Regions from separate parts of the Comamonas nitrativorans genome, predicted to be linked through region 4. Evidence: predicted binding sites of a transcription regulator. Region 4 holds the regulator's gene; each other region holds the start of a gene.

Region 1 (5,105 bases), on a different contig from region 4:
CTGCTCGAATGCCTTGGGTGAAACGGCGGTGACCAGCACGCCGTGGGCGCCGCCGATTTCACGCCGCAGGTAGGCTGCCGGGTCGGTATTTTTGGCGTTCACCGTCACCTCTGCGCCCAGGCGGCGGGCCAGGGCCAGCTTGCTGTCGTCGATATCGACGGCGGCAACGTTCAGCCCCATGGCCCGTGCGTACTGGACGGCCATGTGGCCCAGGCCGCCGATGCCCGAGATCACCACCCAATCGCCCGGCTTGGTGTCGGTCACCTTCAGCCCTTTGTAGACGGTGACGCCTGCGCACAGCACCGGGGCGATGTCGATGAAGCCGATGTTGTCGGGCAGGCGGCCCACGTAGTCGGCTTCGGCCACGGTGTAGCGGGCAAAGCCGCCATTGACCGAATAGCCGGTGTTCTGCTGGGTTTCGCACAAGGTCTCCCAGCCGCCCAGGCAATGGGGGCAATGCCCGCAGGCCGAATACAGCCACGGAATCCCGACGCGGTCGCCCTCCTTGACGTGGCGCACCCCGGTGCCCACGCCGACCACATGGCCCACGCCCTCGTGGCCCGGGATGAAGGGCGGGTTGGGCTTGACCGGCCAGTCTCCGTGGGCGGCGTGCAGGTCGGTGTGGCACACGCCGGAGGCCTCGATGCGCACCAGCACCTGGCCTGGCCCCGGGCGGGGGACGGTGACTTCCTCGATGACCAGCGGTTTGCCGAATTCGCGCACGACGGCGGCTTTCATGGTGGTTTCCATCGGTATGGCTCCTTTTCAAGATTGCAGGAAAATTGGTTTTTCCAGGTGCTAGCGCCGCACGCTGGCACCGACTTCCACGTTTAGAAAAAGCCCAGCGCCTGCGGGTTGTAGCTGACCAGCAGGTTCTTGGTCTGCTGGTAATTGGACAGGGCCAGTTTGTGCGTCTCGCGGCCGATGCCGGATTTCTTGTAGCCGCCGAAGGCCGCGTGTGCGGGGTAGAGGTGGTAGCAGTTCGTCCATACGCGCCCGGCCTGGATGGCGCGGCCCATGTGGTAAGCCACGCTGCCGTTGCGGCTCCAGACGCCCGCGCCCAGGCCGTACTCGGTGTCGTTGGCGATGCGCACGGCATCCTGCACGTCCTTGAACGTGGTGACCGAGGCCACGGGGCCGAAGATTTCTTCCTGGAACACGCGCATGTGGTTTTGGCCGTACAGCAGCGTGGGCTTGATGAAGAAGCCGTCGTCGATCGTGCCGCCGGCCCGCAGGCGTTCGCCGCCGGTCAGGCACTGGGCGCCTTCCTGGCGGCCAATTTCGACGTAGCCCAGGATGCGGTCAAGCTGGGCCTGCGACACCTGCGCCCCGACCATGGTGGCCTTGTCCAGCGGGTGGCCCTGCTTCATGGCCTCGACACGGGCCACGGCGCGTTCCATGAAGCGCTCGTAGATCGACTCCTGCACCAGGATGCGCGAGGGGCAGGTACACACTTCGCCCTGATTCAGGGCGAACATGGCGAAGCCTTCCAGCGCCTTGTCGAGGAACTCGTCGTCGGCATCCAGCACGTCGGCAAAGAAGATGTTCGGGCTTTTGCCGCCCAGCTCCACGGTGGAGGGGATGAGGTTGTCGGCAGCGGCGTGCAGGATGCGCTGGCCCACGGGGGTGGAGCCGGTGAAGGCGATCTTGGCAATGCGCTTGCTGGTGGCCAGCGCCTCGCCCGCTTCCTTGCCGTAGCCATTGACGATGTTCAGCACGCCGGGCGGCAGCAGGTCGGCGATCAGCTCCATCAGCACCATGATCGAGGCAGGGGTTTGCTCGGCCGGCTTCATCACCACCGAGCAGCCTGCGGCCAGGGCGGGCGCCAGCTTCCAGCAGGCCATCAGCAGGGGGAAGTTCCAGGGGATGATCTGGCCGACCACGCCCATCGGCTCGTTGAAGTGGTAGGCCACGGTGTTGGCGTCAATCTCGGAGATCGTACCTTCCTGGGCGCGGATGCAGCCGGCAAAGTAGCGGAAGTGGTCGATGCCCAGCGGCAGGTCGGCGGCCAGGGTTTCGCGCAGCGGCTTGCCGTTGTCGATGGTTTCGGCAATGGCCAGCCGCTCCAGGTTCTGCTCCATGCGGTCGGCAATCTTCAGCAGGATGCTAGAGCGTTCGGCCACCGAGGTCTTGCCCCATTTTTCCTGCGCGGCGTGGGCCGCATCCAGTGCCAGGTTCACGTCGGCAGCGTCGGACTGCGCCACCTTGCAGAACGGCTTGCCGGTGATGGGAGAGATGTTGTCAAAATAGCGCCCGGCCACGGGTGCCACCCACTGGCCGCCGATGAAGTTGTCGTACTTCTGGCGGTAGGGGAAGGAAAGGTCGAGGTTGAAGCGCTTGAATTCAAACATGTCCATGGGGTGTCTCCTTGTAGGGTTGATAGCAGCCGTTGCGTGGCTGCCTACCTATAAGCACATTGCGTGCCAACGTCGTCCGGCCCGGGGAGCGGGGGGTGTGCCGCAGGGGCTGGGGGGCCGGCGCTGTTGCACACTGGGACAATGCGGTGTCACACGGTTGTCACATAGCGCTTCTACAGTGCCGTGCAGTGAAGTTTTATTCCACCCACAAGGAGCTTCTGCACCATGAAAACCACCATCGCACAACGCGTTCTGACCATCCTGGCGGTGACGGCCGCCGCCTGGGGCACTCCCGCTTTCGCCCAGCAAGAGGCCACCGGCGCGGGTGCCAGCTTTCCGGCGCCGCTGTACGCCAAATGGGCGGCCGACTACCACCGGGCCACGGGCGTGAAGATCAATTACCAATCCGTCGGGTCGAGTGCCGGTCTGAAGCAGATCGAAGCCAAGACGGTGGATTTCGGCGCCTCGGACGAGCCGCTGAAAGACGCAGACCTGCAGGCCAAGGGCCTGGTGCAGTTCCCCACGGTGATCGGCGGCATCGTGCCGGTGGTGAATATCAAGGGCATTCAGCCCGGCCAGCTCAAGCTCAACGGCCAGGTGCTGGGCGATATCTACCTGGGCAAGATCACGCTGTGGAACGACCCGGCCATCGCCGCGCTGAACCCCGGCCTGGCCCTGCCGGCGGAAAAAATCAGCCCGGTGCGCCGCGCGGACGGTTCGGGCACCACCTTTGGCTTTACCAACTACCTGTCGAAGGTGAACCCGGAGTGGAAGGAAAAAGTCGGTGAAGGCAAGGCCGTGAACTGGCCCACCGGCGCGGGCGGCAAGGGCAACGAGGGCGTGGCCGCGTTCGTGGGCCGTCTGGCCAACTCCATCGGCTACGTGGAGTACGCCTACGTCAAGCAGAACAAGCTGACCTATGCCCAGTTGCAGAATCAGGACGGCACGTTCGTCCAGCCCAGCGAGGAATCCTTCAAGGCTGCTGCTGCCGGGGCCAACTGGAGCCAGAGCTTCTACCAGATTCTGACCAACCAGCCTGGCCAGGCCGCCTGGCCCATCACCAGCGCCACCTTCATCCTGATGCACAAGGCGCAGGACAAGCCGGCGCAGGCGCAAACCACGCTGAAGTTCTTCGAGTGGGCCTACAAGCAAGGCGACCAGACCGCCAGCGGTCTGGACTATGTGCCCATGCCGGATAACGTGAAAAACGTGATCTACCAATCGTGGAATGCTATTGAAACGCAAGCGAAATAATCATGAGTAACACCTGGGGCGACCGTGCCTTCAGCGCCCTGGCGCGGGGGGCGGCGCTGCTTACCTTGGGCCTGCTGCTGGCCATCTTGCTGACCTTGCTGGTGGGGGCCTGGCCTGCCATCCGCGAATATGGCCTGGCATTTCTGGTCCGCAGCGTCTGGGACCCCGTGCAGGACGATTACGGCGGCCTGGTGATGATTTACGGCACCCTGGCCACCTCGGCCCTGGCGCTGCTCATTGCCGTGCCGGTGAGTTTCGGCATCGCCTTGTTCCTGACCGAACTGTCGCCCGCCTGGCTCAAACGCCCGCTGGGGACGGCGGTGGAACTGCTGGCCGCAGTGCCCTCCATCGTCTACGGCATGTGGGGCTTGATGGTGCTGGGGCCACTGCTGGCGCGGTATGTGCAGCAGCCGTTGCAGGAACTGCTGACCGGCGTGCCGTACCTGGAAGCGCTGGTGTCCGGCCCGCCGGTGGGCATCGGCATTTTTGCGGCGGGGCTGATCCTGGCCATCATGGTGATCCCGTTCATCGCCTCGGTGATGCGCGATGTGTTCGAGGTCACGCCGACCCTGCTGAAAGAATCCGCCTACGGCCTGGGGGCCACCACCTGGGAGGTGGTATGGAAGGTGGTGCTGCCGTACACCAAGACCGGCGTGCTGGGCGGCGTCATGCTGGGCCTGGGCCGCGCCCTGGGCGAGACCATGGCGGTGACCTTTGTGATCGGCAATATGAACCAACTCAACTCTTTGTCGGTGTTCGAAGCGGCCAACAGCATTACCTCGGCCCTGGCCAACGAGTTTGCCGAGGCCGGTGCCGGGCTGCACCAGGCATCGCTCATCTACCTGGGGCTGGTGCTGTTCTTCATTACCTTTGTGGTGCTGGCCTTGTCCAAATTGCTGATGTTGCGTTTGCAGCGCCAGGAAGGGGGGCGGACATGAGCGGCCACCTTCCTCATGCGCAGCAGCGCTATGCGCGGCGCAAGCGCATCAACCAGCTGGCCATCGGCCTGTCGCTGGCGGCCATGCTGTTCGGCGTCTTCTGGCTGGTGTGGATTCTGTGGGAAACCATCCGCCTGGGGCTGGGTGGCCTGAGCCTGGCGCTGTTCACCGACATGACGCCGCCGCCCAACGAGGCGGGGGGGCTGGCGAACGCCATCTTCGGCTCGTTCGTGATGGTGGCGCTGGCCACCCTGGTGGGCACGCCCATCGGGGTGCTGGCCGGGGTGTACCTGGCCGAATATGGCCGCCAGGGCACGCTGGCCAGCACCACGCGGTTCGTGAACGATATTTTGCTGTCGGCCCCTTCCATCGTGATCGGTCTGTTCGTCTACACCGTGGTGGTGGCGCCGATGCGCAGTTTTTCCGGCTGGGCCGGGGTGGTGGCGCTGGCCCTGATCGTGATTCCCGTGGTCATCCGCACGACCGAGAACATGCTCGTCCTGGTGCCCGCCAGCCTGCGCGAAGCGGCTTATGCCCTGGGCACGCCCAAGCACAA
Region 2 (5,105 bases), on a different contig from region 4:
CCATCCGCTGGGTGCTGGACAAGGCGCTGACCCAGGCGGGCCTGAGTACCTGCCTGTTCGACAGCGCCGAAGCCGTCCAGGGCAAGCTGGCCAAGGCCCCGCCCAGCGTCATCCTGACCGACATCCGCATGCCCGGCATGGACGGCCTGGGCCTGCTGGCCCAGGTGCGCCAGACCTGCCCGCAGGTGCCCGTGATCATCATGACGGCGCATTCCGACCTGGACAGCGCGATCCAGTCCTACCAGGGCGGGGCCTTCGAGTACCTGCCCAAGCCCTTCGACGTGGACGAGGCCGTGGCCCTGGTGCGCCGCGCCCTGATCCACGCCCGCGAGGCCCGCCAGAACCTGCCCGTGCCGGCCATTGCCCAGACCGACGGGCTGATCGGCGAAGCGCCCGCCATGCAGGAGGTGTTCCGCACCATCGGCCGGCTGTCGCAGTCGCACATCACCGTCCTCATCAACGGCGCATCGGGCACCGGCAAGGAGCTGGTTGCCCAGGCGCTGCACCGCCACAGCCCGCGCCGCGCCGCCCCCTTCATTGCATTGAACATGGCGGCCATCCCCCGCGACCTGATCGAGTCCGAGCTGTTCGGCCACGAGCGCGGCGCCTTCACCGGCGCCACCGCCCAGCGCCAGGGGCGCTTCGAGCAGGCTCAGGGCGGCACGCTGTTCCTGGACGAGATCGGCGACATGCCGCTGGAGGCGCAGACGCGCCTGCTGCGCGTGCTGTCCGAGGGCAGCTTTCACCGCGTGGGCGGGCACACCGGCATCCGCGCCGACGTGCGCATCATCGCCGCCACCCACCAGAACCTGGAGGCGCTGGTGCGCCAGGGGCGCTTTCGGGAAGACCTGTTCTACCGCCTGAACGTCATCCGCATCCAGTTGCCCACCCTGAGCGAGCGGCGCGAGGACATCCCCCGCCTGGCCGCCTTCTTCCTGCACCAAAGCGCCCGCGAGCTGGGCATGGCCCCGCGCGTCCTGTCGCCCCAGGCGCAGCAGCACCTGGCGCAATGGGACTGGCCGGGCAATGTGCGCCAGTTGGAGAACGTCTGCCGCTGGATCACCGTCATGGCCGCCAGCCAGGAAGTGCAGATCGGCGACCTGCCCCAGGAAGTGCAGCAGGCCCCAAAGGCCGCAGTCGACGGCGTACCAACGGACGCGACTGCCAGCGCCACGGCCTGGGAGCAGGCCCTGGGCCAGTGGGCCGGCAACGCCCTGCGCCAGGGCCAGGGCGATTTGCTGCAACAGGCGCTGCCCGCCTTCGAGCGCATCATGATCACCACCGCCCTGCGCCATACCGGCGGGGGCCGCCGGGACGCCGCCCAGTTGCTAGGCTGGGGGCGCAACACGCTCACGCGCAAGATCAAGGAGCTGGGCCTGGAAGCCTCTACCGCCAGCGACAACGACGAAGAAGACACATGAGCGTGTTTCTGCAAGACACAGTAAACAGGCATCAAAAGCGGGCACGCCTCCGCGATCACGCACGATAACTGGACGAAGCAGCAGCGCCCCTGCCCTGAAGAAAAATAAAAACAGGAGCTTTTAGCGCTTTCCACATAAGCCTTAGAGACCAAAAATAGCAAAATTTTTTATTTCTGGCATGGCTTGTGCTTGATCCCAGGGTATTCATTCACCCAAGCACAGGAGCGCACCATGCGGATCGTGACCGCCATCATCAAACCCTTCAAGCTCGACGAGGTGCGCCAGGCGCTCTCGGACATGGGTATCCGGGGCATCACCGTCACCGAAGTCAAGGGTTTTGGCCGCCAGAAGGGCCACACCGAGCTGTACCGGGGGGCCGAGTACGTCGTCGATTTTCTGCCCAAGGTCAAGGTCGAGGCCGCCGTCGATGCGACCCAGGTCGAGCATGTCATCGAGGCCATCGAAAACGCCGCCCGCACCGGAAAGATCGGCGACGGCAAGATTTTCGTCACCGTACTGGAGCAGGCCGTGCGCATCCGCACCGGCGAAACCGGCCGCGAAGCCCTCTAGTCCGCGCCGACATTCCGACTGAAAGCACCCCTTAGCCATCCTTTTCTGCAAGAGACTGACATGAAAAAATCACTCCCTGCCATCGCACTGGGCCTGCTGACTGCTGCGACAGGTGCCTTCGCCCAGGAAGCCGCCGCCCCTGCCATGGAGGCCGCTGCCGGCATCAACGCTGGCGATACCGCATGGATGCTGACCTCGACCATGCTGGTGATCCTGATGGTCATCCCCGGCCTGGCGCTGTTCTACGGCGGCCTGGTGCGCGGCAAGAACATGCTGTCCGTGCTGGCGCAGGTGTTCACCATCTTTGCGCTGATCACCGTGCTGTGGGCCATCTACGGCTTTTCGCTGACCTTCGGCGGTGCGGGCCTGTTCTACGGCAACTTCGACAAGCTGTTCCTGGCCGGCATCGGGCCGGACACGCTCTCGGCCACGCTGGACACGATTCCCGAATACGTGTTCGTCGCCTTCCAGTCCACCTTTGCCGCCATCACCGTGGCGCTGATCGTGGGGGCGTTTGCCGAGCGCATGAAGTTCTCCGCCGTGATGATCTTCTCGGTGCTGTGGTTCACCCTGAGCTACATCCCGATGGCGCACATGGTCTGGGGCGGCGGCCTGCTGGCCGAGGACGGGGCGCTGGACTTTGCCGGCGGCACCGTCGTCCACATCAACGCCGCCGTCGCCGGGCTGGTGGGTGCGTACATGGCGGGCAAGCGCATCGGCTTCGGCAAGGAAGCGCTGCCGCCGCACAGCCTGACGCTGACCATGGTGGGCGCGTCGCTCTTGTGGGTGGGCTGGTTCGGCTTCAACGCCGGTTCGGCCGGTGCGGCCAACGGCATTGCGGGGCTGGCCTTCATCAACACCATCCTGGCCACCGGCGCGGCCACCGTGGCCTGGCTGGCGGCGGAAGGGCTGCACAAGGGCAAGGCCTCCATGCTGGGCGCGGCCTCGGGCGCGGTGGCCGGGCTGGTGACGATTACCCCGGCAGCAGGTTTTGTCGGGCCGATGGGCGCCATCGTCATGGGGCTGATCGCCGGGCCGCTGTGCCTGTGGGGCGTCTCGGGCCTGAAGCGCCTGCTGAAAGCGGACGACGTGTGCGACGTTTTCGGCGTGCATGGCGTGGGCGGCATTCTGGGGGCCATCCTGACCGGCGTGTTCTGCGCCGCCAGCCTGGGCGGGGTGGAGCCGGAGGGCTTCAACATGGCCGCGCAGGTGTGGGTGCAGTTCAAGAGCGTGATCGTCACCATCGTCTGGTGCGCGGTGGCCTCCTTCCTGTGCTTCAAGGCAGCGGACCTGCTGGTGGGGCTGCGCGTCTCCGAAGAAGACGAGCGCCGCGGCCTGGACATCACCACGCACGGCGAACGGGCCTATGTTCATTAAGGATGCTCTGAACGCCTGATGAACAGTGCAGTGCAGCGCCCATGCCCGATATCGGGCATGGGCGCTCTTTTTTGGTGCATGGCATGGGGCACGGCGGCACCGCAGCGCACGCCATGCGTGCAGTCACAGGGGGACGTGGCCGATTCTTCAACCTGGCACGGTGTTTGCTAACTACGGGAAGAACCCTTTTCCCTTCGTACCAACAAAGTGGCCCTGCTATGACCGAGACGACCCAGACGGTTTTACCGACCCCCGAAGAAATCCACAGCGCCCACGCCCAGGGCCTGTACGCCAATGCCGAACACGATGCCTGCGGCGTCGGCTTCGTCGCTCATTTGAAGGGCGAGGCCTCGCACGCCATCGTGGCGCAGGGGTTGCAGATTCTGGAAAACCTCGACCACCGGGGCGCCGTCGGCGCCGACCCGCTGATGGGCGACGGCGCGGGTCTGCTGATTCAAATCCCCGACGCCTTCTACCGCGCCGAGATGGCCCGCCAGGGCGTGCAACTGCCGCCGCCCGGCGAATACGGCGTGGGCATGGTGTTTTTGCCCAAGGAAGCGGCCTCGCGCCAGGCCTGCGTGCGCGAGCTGGAACGCGCCATTGCGGCCGAAGGCCAGGTGCTGCTGGGCTGGCGCAACGTGCCGGTGAACACCGACTTGCCCATATCGCCCGCCGTGCGCTCGTGCGAGCCGATCATGCGCCAGGTGTTCATTGGCCGGGGCGGCGACGTGCTGGTGCCCGATGCGCTGGAGCGCAAGCTCTACGTCATCCGCAAGACGGCCTCGGCCCGCATCACCGGCCTGCAACTGACGCACAGCGCGGAATACTACGTGCCCAGCATGTCCTGCCGCACGGTGATCTACAAGGGGCTGCTGCTGGCCGATCAGGTGGGCAAGTACTATCTGGACTTACAGGACGAGCGCGTGGTGTCCGCCCTGGCGCTGGTGCATCAGCGCTTTTCGACCAACACCTTCCCCTCCTGGCCACTGGCCCACCCCTACCGCATGGTGGCGCACAACGGCGAGATCAACACCGTCAAGGGCAACTTCAACTGGATGCGGGCGCGTGAAGGCGTGATGCGCTCGCCCGTGCTGGGCGCCGATCTGGCCAAGCTCTACCCCATCACCATGGAAGGGCAGTCCGACACCGCCACCTTCGACAACACGCTGGAGCTGCTGGTCATGGCCGGCTACCCGCTGGCCCAGGCCATCATGATGATGATTCCCGAAGCCTGGGAGCAGCACACGCTGATGGACGCGCAGCAACGCGCCTTCTACGAGTACCACGCCGCCATGCTCGAACCCTGGGACGGCCCGGCCGCCATGGTCTTTACCGATGGCCGCCAGATCGGCGCGACACTGGACCGCAACGGCCTGCGCCCGGCCCGCTTCATCGTCACCGACGACGATCTGGTGGTGCTGGCCTCCGAAGCGGGCGTGCTGCCGATTGCCGAAGAGCGCATCGTGCGCAAATGGCGCCTGCAACCGGGACGCATGTTCCTGATCGACCTGGAGCAGGGCCGCATCATCGAAGACGGCGAACTCAAGCGCCAGTACGCCCACGCCCGCCCCTACCGGCAGTGGATCGACAACGTGCGCGTGCGCCTGGACGGCATCCCCACCCAGGGCGGCGCCCCGAGCCTGCAAGCCGATGCGCTGAACACGCTGCAACAGGCGTTCGGCTACAGCCAGGAAGATCTGCACCTGCTGCTCGCGCCCATGGCGCTCAATGGCGAGG
Region 3 (5,105 bases), on a different contig from region 4:
GAAGTCGATCACCACGGTTTTGTGACCGGACAGTGCCAGGCCAGCGGCAATGCTGGCGCTGGTGGTCGTTTTGCCGACACCGCCTTTGCCGGAGGTAATTACGATGATTTTGGCCATGAGAGCAGGGTTCCTAGGGGTCTTGAAAGCAGGGGAATCAGGTCAGGGATGCCAGGGGTTCGATGATGAGCCGGTCCCCCTCCAGGCGGGCCTGGGCCGGTTTTCCGGCCACGTCGGCAGGCAGATCGGTTTCCAGGGCGCGGTAGTTGCCGGCGATCGACAGCAATTGCGGCTGCATGCAGGTGGTGAAGATGCGGGCGGCCGTGTCGCCCCGGGCGCCGGCCACGGCCCGGCCCCGCAGGGGGGCGTAGATGTGGACGTTGCCGTCGGCAATCACCTCGGCGCCAAAGCTGACCATGGACAGGACGACCAGATCGGCCCCCTTGGCGTAGACCTGCTGGCCGGAGCGCAGCGGCTTGTCCACCACCACGGTCGGGCGCACGACGTCCACCGGCACTTCGCGGATGACCTCTACTTCGCGCACCACTTCCACTTCGCGTACCACCTCGCGCTCCTTGGGGCGGGCCAGGGTGGCGTCGGGGGCGGGGACCAGGCCGGCCTCGTGGGCCGCATCCATTTGTGCGGGGGAGCCGCCGCGCACGGCCACCGGACGGGTGCGGTGGCTGCGCAGGGCGGCCAGCAGGCAGGGGAAGTCGATGGCCTCGGGGCTGTCCTGCACATGCTGCAGGTCGATGAGAACCGGGTCGTTGTCGAAGAAATCCGGGTCGTCGGCCAGGCGCCGGGCCAGGTCGGCAACCACGGTTGCCACATCGGTGCTGCGCAACGCTACTGCCAGTACCGGCAATTCGGCGCTTTTCAGGTCAAAGCTGGCGCGGACAGCGCTCTTGGAATCAACGGCCATAGCTCAATGAAAAGGCAGGGAAAAGGCAAGGGAGGAGAAAGGCACACCAGCGGCGAGTGTACCTTGGGATGCTCTGCACGCATCATCGCGCCGTGGGCCTCTGCGGCCTCGGGCGGTCTGCGGCGTTGCACATCCTCGCCATAGCACCGCCATGGCTGCGGTTGGCGCCTTGCAGCCCATCCCGATCCGCAGTGCCCACTGGGCTGCGTGATGCGTGCAGAGCATCCCTTGCATGTCCGTAACTGCTGCAAGGGCAGCAGGGTGGTTTGCGGCGTTGCGCCCGTGTGCGTGGCAGAAGCGGGGACAATGGCCTGCGTTGACTGTCCGACTTTTACTTTTGATTACGCCTTCTTCTATGGATACCGATGTTTTGATCGTGGGCGCCGGGCCTGCGGGTTTGTCGCTGGCGCTGGCTTTGGCCCAGGCCGGTTTGCATGCCACGGTGCTGGAGCAGCAGCCGCAGGCGGTTTTGGCCCATCCGGCCCCGGATGGCCGGGAAATCGCCCTGACCCATCCCAGCGTGCAGACTTTGCAGCGCCTGGGCACCTGGCAGCGCCTGCTGCCGCATGAGCAGGGCTTCATCCGCCAGGCGGTGGTGCATGACGGGCCGGTGGGCGTCCGCCCGACACTGGACATCGATACGGTGGGCCAGGACATGGAGGCGCTCGGGCGCATCGTGCCCAATTGCGCCCTGCGCCGCACGGCGTGGGAGGAGGCGCAGGGCCACGCCGCCATCCACCTGATTACCGGGGCCACCGTGACGCAGGTGCAGCGCCTGGGCGATCGTGCCCAGGTGCATTACCAGGTGCAGGACAACGGCGTGCGCGTGGATGCGCCGCCGCTGGCCGCGCCGCTGGTGGTGGCGGCGGACAGCCGCTTTTCCGCCGTGCGCCGCATGTTGGGCGTGGGGGCGCAGATGACCGACTTTGGCCGCAGCGTCATCGTCTGCCGGATGCGCCACACCGTTGCGCATGACGACGTGGCGCACGAGTGCTTCGGCTACGACCGCACCCTGGCCATCCTGCCGTTGCAGCCCGACCCGGCCACGGGCGATTTGCTGTGTTCGGCGGTGGTGACCAGCGACAGCCCGGACATTGCCCGCCTGATGCAGCTGGACGAGGCCGATTTCGCCGCCCAGGTGCAGGCGCATTTCCAGAACCGCCTGGGCGAGATGGAGCTGGTCGGCCAGCGCCACCATTACCCGCTGGTGGCGACCTATGCCCGCCAGTTCAGCGGGCCGCGCTTTGCCTTGCTGGGCGATGCGGCGGTGGGGATGCACCCGGTGACGGCGCACGGCTTCAACCTGGGCCTGTCCGGGGTGGAGCGCTTGAGCAGCGCCATTGCCCATGCCTACCACGCCGGGCAGGACTGGGGGCACGAGGGCGTGCTGGCCGCCTATGGCCGCAGCCAGCACCGGCACGCCTGGCCGCTGTTCCAGGGGACGAACACCGTGGTCAAGCTGTTTACCGATCCGCGCCCGGCGCCCCGGCTGTTGCGCCAGATCGTGTTGCAGGGGGCGCAGCATTTGCCGCCGTTGAAGGCGGCCATCGTGGCGCAGTTGAGTGGGCGCAGTCCGTGGGGGATTTTGCGGGAGCAATTGCCTCGGCCACCGTTTTTTGGGTGATGTTTTTATTTAATTGATAGCTGTTTCCGCTGGTGGGTGAACGATTTATTGGTGTTTTGTTTTTGAAATCGTTTGTTTATTTGCGGGAGTAGCTATTTTTTTGGTTCTGCTGGCCGGGTCTCGCCCCGGCGGGCGACCTCCTTTCTTGCACGCGCAAGAAAGGAGGCAAAGAAGGCGTGCTGCGCAGCTTGAATACCCGCCGTGGAACTCGCTTCGCGCCCTTTGGGCGCTCCGCTCGGACAGCCACGGCGAGTCAGACGGGATGCGGCTTGCCGGTTATTGGGGCCGCGCCTTGACGGATGCGCTGTGCCTTGAAGGGCGCGACTTCGCGCCCTGGGCTTTCTTGCTTGCTGCGCAAGCGTTGAAAGCCTGGCTGTTTTGGTGCGTTGCAGCATGGTTCGCACTAAAAGATGGCGTGAATCTTGGTACCGCCCCTTGCTTTGACAGGGGGCGGCACGCCGGTTTTTGCATTGGCATGGTTGTTGCTTTGTTGTGTTCGTGGCCTGTTGGGCCGTTGATGAACACTGCAAGAGGGCGCTATGAACAAAATGCAACTGGTGATGGTGGGCAATGGCATGGCGGGGGTGCGCACGCTCGAAGAGCTGCTGAAGATTGCCCCCGATCTGTACGAGATCACCATCTTCGGCGCGGAGCCGCATCCCAACTACAACCGCATCCTGCTTTCGCCCGTGCTGGCGGGGGAGCAGACGCTGGAACAGATCGTCCTGAACGACTGGGCATGGTATGCCGAGCATGGCATCACCCTGCACGCGGGCTGCACCGTGACCGAGGTGAACCGCGCCCGGCGCACCGTGCATGCGGTGCGCAGCACGGGCGAGGCGGTCAGCGTGCCTTACGACCGGCTGATTCTGGCCACCGGCTCCAACCCCTTCATGCTGCCGATTCCGGGCAGGGAGCTGGACGGCGTGCTGGCCTACCGCGACATTGCCGACACGCAGGCCATGATCGACGCCGCCGCGCACTACCGGCACGCCGTGGTCATCGGCGGCGGCCTGCTGGGGCTGGAGGCGGCCAACGGCCTGATGAAACGCGGCATGCAGGTCAGCGTGGTGCATGCCAATGAATGGCTGATGGAGCGCCAGCTTGACCCCGTGGCCGGGCAGATGCTGCAAAAGGCTTTGCAGGAGCGCGGGATGGACTTTCTGATGGCCGCGCAAACCCAGGAACTGCTGGGCGGCGACGATGGTCGGGTGCAGTCGGTGCGCTTCAAGGACGGCAGCGAAATCCCGGCCGATCTGGTGGTGATGACCGTGGGCATCCGCCCCAACACCGCCCTGGCCGAAGCCATGCGCCTGCACGTCAATCGGGGCATCGTCGTGGGCGACACCATGCAGACCACGACCGACCCGCGTATCTACGCCGTGGGCGAGTGCGCCGCGCACCGGGGCATTGCCTACGGGCTGGTGGCCCCGCTGTTCGAGCAGGGGCGGGTGGCGGCCAACCACCTGGCGGAGTTCGGCATTGGCCGCTACCTGGGGTCGCAGACCTCGACCAAGCTGAAGGTGACGGGCATCGACCTGTTCTCGGCGGGCGACTTCATGGGCGGCGCGGGCACCGAGGAAATCGTCATGAGCGACCCCGGCGCGGGGCAGTACAAGAAGCTGGTGCTGAAGGACGACAAGCTGGTCGGTGCCTGCCTGTACGGCAACACCGTCGATGGCAGTTGGTACTTCCAGTTGCTGCGCGAGGGCCGCAGCGTGGCCGAGCTGCGCAGCGCCCTCCTGCTGGGCCAAAGCAACATCGGCGAAGGCGGCCACGCCGGACAGAACCAGGCCGCCGCCATGCCCGACGATGCCGAGGTCTGCGGCTGCAACGGCGTGACCAAGGGCACCATCTGCAAGGCCATCAAGGAAAAGGGCCTGTTCACCATCGACGAGGTGCGCAAGCACACCAAGGCCAGCGCCAGTTGCGGCTCGTGTACCGGGCTGGTGGAGCAGCTTTTGATGGCCACCGTCGGCGGCGCGTATGCGGCCAACACCACGGCCAAGCCGGTGTGCGCCTGCACCGAACACGGCCACCAGGCGGTGCGCGATGCCATCCGCACCCACCGCCTCATCAGCAAGGAAGAAGTCTTTGCCTTCATGGAGTGGCAGACGCCCGACGGTTGCCCCGGTTGCCGCCCGGCGATCAACTACTACCTGATCAGCACGTGGCCCAAGGAAGCGCTGGACGACCCGCAAAGCCGCGCCATCAACGAGCGCAGCCACGCCAACATCCAGAAGGACGGGACCTACAGCGTGGTGCCGCGCATGTGGGGCGGCGAGACGAATGCCGACGAGCTGCGCCGCATTGCCGACGTGGTGGACAAATACCAGATCCCCGGCGTGAAGGTGACGGGCGGCCAGCGCATCGACCTGCTGGGCGTGAAGAAGGAAGACCTGCCCGGCGTGTGGCGCGACATCGGCATGCCGTGCGGCCACGCCTACGGCAAGAGCCTGCGCACCGTCAAGACGTGCGTGGGCAGCGAGTGGTGCCGCTTCGGCACGCAGGACAGCAGCCAGTTGGGGCGCGATCTGGAGCGGGCGCTGTGGCGCATGTACG
Region 4 (5,105 bases):
CGCCCCCCGCGTCGGCCGACCCGCTGGGCGATCTGGCCCAGGCGCAGCTGCAAAAGGCCCAGGCCAAGGCCGCCGCTACCGATGGCTACCAATACTTCGTGCAGGTGGGTGCCTTCCGCAGCAAGGCCGATGCCGATGCCCAGCGGGCCAAGCTGGGCCTGCTCGGGCAGGAAGCCCGGGTCAGCGAGCGCGAGCAGAATGGCCGCCCGGTATTCCGGGTGCGCATCGGCCCCATGGACCAGCGGGCCGAGGCCGAGGCGTTGAAAAAACAGCTGGACGGCTCCGGCATGGATGCCGCCCTGGTGCGCATCCAGCGTTAGAAAGTGTGTGGTGCCGGGCGGGAACTGCTGGCCCGCCCGCCACTCCCAGCAGGGCTTTATTTTGGAGAAACCATTTATGAAACGTCGTGAATTTGCCCAGTTGGCCCTGCTTGGTGCCGTCCCTGCCGCATGGAGCCTGGGCGCCCAGGCCGACAGCGGCTATGTGACGCTCAAGCAGCCTGCGTCCGTGCTGGCGCCTAAGGGGCAGGTGGAGGTGGTGCAGTTCTTCTCCTACGGCTGCTCGCACTGCAAGAACTTCGATCCGATGTTCGAGGCCTGGCAAAAAACCGCCGCCAAGGATGTCAGCGTGCGCCTGGTGCATGTCGGCTTCAACAAGAACTTCGAGCCGCTGCAGCGCATTTACTACGCGCTGGAAAGCCTGGGGCAGGTGCCCGCCCTGCACGCCAAGGTGTTCAAGGCCTTCCAGGAGCAGAAAAAACGCCTCGACCAGCCCGACGTGCTGTTCCCCTGGGTGGCCGAGCAGGGCCTGGACCGCGCCAAGTTCGAAGCGGCCTACCAGTCGTTCAGCGTGGCCACGCAAATCCGCCAGGCCGTGCAGTTGCAGGACCAGTACCAGGTCGAGGGCACCCCGGCCATCGGCATTGCCGGGCGCTACTACACCGATGGTTCGATGGCCGGCGGCTTCGAGCAGATGGTGCAGATCACCAACCGCCTGATCGAGCAGGAGCGCAAGCGCGGCTGACCGGCCCGGGTACACCGGCATCGGCTTGCAAGGCCCGCTTCGGCGGGCTTTGTTGTTGCTGCGGCAGGGTCGCTACAATCGCACGCAAAAACCATGCCTAGCTTATGAAGCGCTTTTTTCCCCCCCTTTCCCTTTTCGCCGCAGCGTGCCTGACCGCCCATCTGGCGGCTGCGCCTGCCTGGGCCGAGCGGGCCGACCGCGACCAGCCCATGCACATCGAGGCCGACGCCCTGCGCCACGACGAGTTGCAGCAGACCAGCGTCTTTACCGGCAACGTGGTGATGACCAAAGGCTCCATCGTGCTGCGCGGCGCCCAGCTCGACGTGCGCCAGGATGCCCAGGGCTACCAGTACGGGGTGGTGACGGCGGCCAGCGGCCAGCGGGCCTTCTTCCGGCAAAAGCGCGACACGGCGGCGGGAGCGCCCGAGGAATACGTCGAGGGCGAGGCCGAAGTCATCGAATACGATGGCCGCAAGGACGACGTGCGCCTGCTGCGCCGCGCCCAGTTGCGCCGCTACACCGGCGGCAAACTGAGCGACGACATCACCGGCAGGCAGATCACCTACAACAACCTGACCGACGTGTTCACCGTCGATAGTCAGGCTGGCCAGGCCGCGCAGAACGGCAGCAGTTCCGGCGGCCAGGGCCGGGTGCGGGCCGTGCTGGCCCCCAAGGCCACGCCGCAGGCGCCCGCCCAGCCCGGCGTGCCGTTGCAGCCGACCGACCAACTCCCTGCCCCGCAAGAACCATGACCGAGATGCAAGCCACTGCCCAGGGCGCCGCCAGCCGCCTGGAGGCGCTGCACCTGGCAAAAACCTATGGCAAGCGCCAGGTCGTCAAGGACGTATCGCTGACGGTGAACAGCGGCGAAGTCGTCGGCCTGCTCGGCCCCAACGGCGCGGGCAAGACCACGTCGTTCTACATGATCGTCGGGCTGGTGCGCAGCGACGGCGGGGACGTGCGCATCGACGGCCAATCGGTGGCCCGCAGCCCCATGCACCAGCGTGCCCGCCTGGGCCTGTCCTATCTGCCGCAGGAGGCGTCGATCTTTCGCAAGCTCAACGTGCAGGACAACGTGCGTGCCGTGCTGCAACTGCAAAAGGACGCGGCGGGCAAGCCCCTGGGCAAGGACGAGATCGAGCGCCAGCTGACCGGCCTGCTGCAAGAGCTGCACGTCGAGCATCTGCGCGATGCGCCCGCGCTGGCCCTGTCCGGCGGCGAGCGCCGCCGCGTGGAAATCGCCCGCGCCCTGGCCACGCACCCGCGCTTCATCCTGCTGGACGAGCCGTTTGCCGGTATCGACCCCATCGCCGTGATCGAAATCCAGCGCATCATCGGCTTCCTGAAAGAGCGCGGCATCGGCGTGCTGATCACCGACCACAACGTGCGCGAAACCCTGGGCATTTGCGACCACGCCTGCATCATCAGCGACGGCACGGTGCTGACTCACGGCACGCCGCAGGAGATCGTGGACAACCCCGAAGTGCGCCGCGTCTACCTGGGCGACAACTTCCGCATGTAAGCCCATGGCTGGGGCCGCACCGCAACTGACCGTTCGTCCCAGTGCCCAGTTGCAGCTCACGCCGCAATTGCAACAGGCGCTGCGGCTGCTGCAACTGTCCAGCCTGGAGCTGCAACAGGAAGTGCAGCAGCAACTGCTGGACAACCCCTTTCTGGATGTGGATGACGCAGATGAAGCAGGGGCGGATGCCCCGGAAAAATCGGAAAACATAGCTGCTTCCGCTGATTTGGAAACGCTTTCAGAAACAAACGATGCTGAAATTCAATCTGTATCAGCGGAACAAGCTCCTGAATTAAGCGATCTGACCTGGGAGCTGGCCGCCGCCAACCCCGAAGACTGGGACGAAGACCGGCCCGGCCCGCGCAGCGCCGCCGCAGCCGATGACGCCGCCCCCAGCGCCTGGGAGCTGGCCGCCAGCAGCCCCACCCTGGCGGACTTTTTACACCAGCAGGCCGCCAACCTGCGCCTGACCGCGCCCGAGCGGGCGGCGCTGGAGTTTCTCATCGGCAACCTGCGCGAAGACGGCTACCTGGACGGCGACCTGCCCGAACTGGCCGGCACCCTGGCCCCCGATGCCGACGAGGAAACCCGCGACGCCCTGCTGCACACCCTGCAACTGGCCCTGGCCCTGCTGCACAGCATGGAGCCGGCGGGCGTCGGCGCCCGCAGCGTGGCCGAATGCCTGCGCCTGCAACTGCGCCACGCCGGGGCCGCAGAACCGCACGACCCCCTTTACCCCCTGGCGCTGGCCCTGTGCGAACAGCCCCTGGCCCTGCTGGCCCGCAAGGATGTGCGCACCCTGGCCCAGCGCTGCGCCGCCCCGCCCGAGCAGGTGGCGCAGGCGCTGCGCTGGATTGCCCGGCTGGAGCCCCAGCCCGCGCGGCGCTTTGTGCCGGTTGCGCACGCCACCCTGGTGCCGGACGTGCTGGTGCAGGCCAGCCGCCAGGGCCTGCGCGTGCAGCTCAACCCCGACGTGCTGCCGCGCCTGAACGTCCACGCCCTCTACGCCCAGGCCCTGCGCCAGCAGCGCGGCCACGCCAGCTACGCCGGGCTGCACGGCCAGTTGCAGGAAGCGCGGTGGTACGTGAAGAACCTGGCCCAGCGCTTCGACACCATCCTGCGCGTGGCCCAGGCCATCGTGCAGCAGCAGCGCGGCTTTTTCGAGCATGGGCCGGTCGCCATGCGCCCCCTGGTGCTGCGCGAAGTGGCCGAGCAATTGCAACTGCACACCTCCACCATCAGCCGTGCCGTGAACGGCAAGTTCATGGCCACGCCGCAGGGCACGTTCGAGTTCAGCTACTTCTTCAGCTCCGGCGTGCAGACCGACACCGGCGGCAGCACCTCCAGCACGGCGGTGCAGGCGGTGATTGCCCGGCTCATCGCCGCAGAAAATCCGCAAAAGCCGTTGTCCGACGCCAAGATTGCCGATCTGCTGGCCGCGCAAGGCATCGAATGCGCCCGCCGCACCGTTGCCAAATACCGCGAGGCGCTGCACATTCCCGCCACCAGCCTGCGCAAAACTGTCTGAGAACGCTCTAAACCCCTGCCGGGCGCTATGCTCGGCCCCACTTATGAACCAACTGCATCTGTTTTTGCCCTGCGCCGCCGGCGTCGAGGGCTTTCTGGCCGACGAGGTCCACGCCATCACCGGTGCCAGCGGGCAGGATCTGCTGGTCGGGCGCGGCGGCGTCATGCTGCGCGGCGCGTGGCGCGACGTCATGCTGCTCAACCTGCACAGCCGTCTGGCCCAGCGCGTGCTGGTCGAGCTGGCGCTGGCCGATTACCGCAACGAAAACGACATTTACCGCGCCACCTGCGAAGTCGCCTGGGAAATCTGGTTCGACCCGCAGCGCACCTTCAAGGTGGAAGTCACCGCCCAGCACAGCCCGCTGACCAGCCTGAACTTTGCCGCCCTGCGCGTCAAGGACGCCGTGGCCGACCGCTTCCGCACCAAGCGCCAGGGCGTGCGCCCCAGCGTGGATACGCACTACCCGGACGTGCGCGTGCATCTGCACCTGACCACCGACACGGCCACGCTGTATATCGACACCTCCGGCCAGGCGCTGTTCAAGCGCGGCTGGCGCGAGGACAAGGGCGATGCGCCGCTGAAGGAAACCCTGGCCGCCGCCATGATTGCCGCCACCGGCTGGAATCCGCACGGCGCCCATCCCCAGCCGCTGTACGACCCCTGCTGCGGCAGCGGCACGGTGGTGATCGAGGCGGCGCAGATCGCCCGCAGGATTCCCGCCGGCATCCTGCGCCGCTTTGCCTTTGAAAAGCTGCTGCCTTTCCAGAAACACGTCTGGGACGCCATGCTGGACGAGGCCGAGGCGCAGATTCTGGACGACAGCCCCGTGCCCATCTACGGCTCCGACATCGCCCACCGCATGGTGGACTTTGCCCAGCGCAACGCCGAACGCGCCGGCGTGGCGGAGACCGTGCAGTTGCGCGGCGGCGATGCCCTGCAACGGATGCCGCCCTGCGCCCAGCCGGGCGTGCTGCTGATGAACCCGCCCTATGGCGAACGCATTGCCGCTGCCGGGGTGGCCGGGCGCAGCGC

Evidence for each region. Region 4 encodes sigma-54, which starts transcription at its own class of promoters, with help from an activator protein. Its sites were predicted from a motif close to TGGCANGNAANCTGCTTT; they were not measured.
Region 1: a site for sigma-54 is predicted at 2,409-2,426, ahead of exaC (acetaldehyde dehydrogenase ExaC). Genes of this name have one in related genera too.
Region 2: a site for sigma-54 is predicted at 1,596-1,613, ahead of ACFO3A_RS13260 (P-II family nitrogen regulator). Genes of this name have one in related genera too.
Region 3: a site for sigma-54 is predicted at 3,015-3,032, ahead of nirB (nitrite reductase large subunit NirB). Genes of this name have one in related genera too.

Annotation. Positions count from the first base shown of each region.
Region 1 is NZ_JBHSEW010000001.1:112,095-117,199, reverse strand. It holds gene adhP (alcohol dehydrogenase AdhP) at 1-750, opposite strand, end outside; gene exaC (acetaldehyde dehydrogenase ExaC) at 831-2,357, opposite strand; gene pstS (phosphate ABC transporter substrate-binding protein PstS) at 2,583-3,611, shown strand; gene pstC (phosphate ABC transporter permease subunit PstC) at 3,614-4,549, shown strand; gene pstA (phosphate ABC transporter permease PstA) at 4,546-5,105, shown strand, end outside.
Region 2 is NZ_JBHSEW010000012.1:43,704-48,808, forward strand. It holds gene ntrC (nitrogen regulation protein NR(I)) at 1-1,421, shown strand, start outside; gene ACFO3A_RS13260 (P-II family nitrogen regulator) at 1,653-1,991, shown strand; gene ACFO3A_RS13265 (ammonium transporter) at 2,052-3,368, shown strand; gene ACFO3A_RS13270 (glutamate synthase-related protein) at 3,587-5,105, shown strand, end outside.
Region 3 is NZ_JBHSEW010000003.1:88,857-93,961, reverse strand. It holds gene minD (septum site-determining protein MinD) at 1-117, opposite strand, end outside; gene minC (septum site-determining protein MinC) at 155-919, opposite strand; gene ubiM (5-demethoxyubiquinol-8 5-hydroxylase UbiM) at 1,275-2,543, shown strand; gene nirB (nitrite reductase large subunit NirB) at 3,083-5,105, shown strand, end outside.
Region 4 is NZ_JBHSEW010000019.1:7,641-12,745, forward strand. It holds gene ACFO3A_RS15035 (SPOR domain-containing protein) at 1-320, shown strand, start outside; gene ACFO3A_RS15040 (thiol:disulfide interchange protein DsbA/DsbL) at 397-1,023, shown strand; gene lptA (lipopolysaccharide transport periplasmic protein LptA) at 1,128-1,775, shown strand; gene lptB (LPS export ABC transporter ATP-binding protein) at 1,772-2,545, shown strand; gene rpoN (RNA polymerase factor sigma-54) at 2,550-4,073, shown strand; gene ACFO3A_RS15060 (THUMP domain-containing class I SAM-dependent RNA methyltransferase) at 4,117-5,105, shown strand, end outside.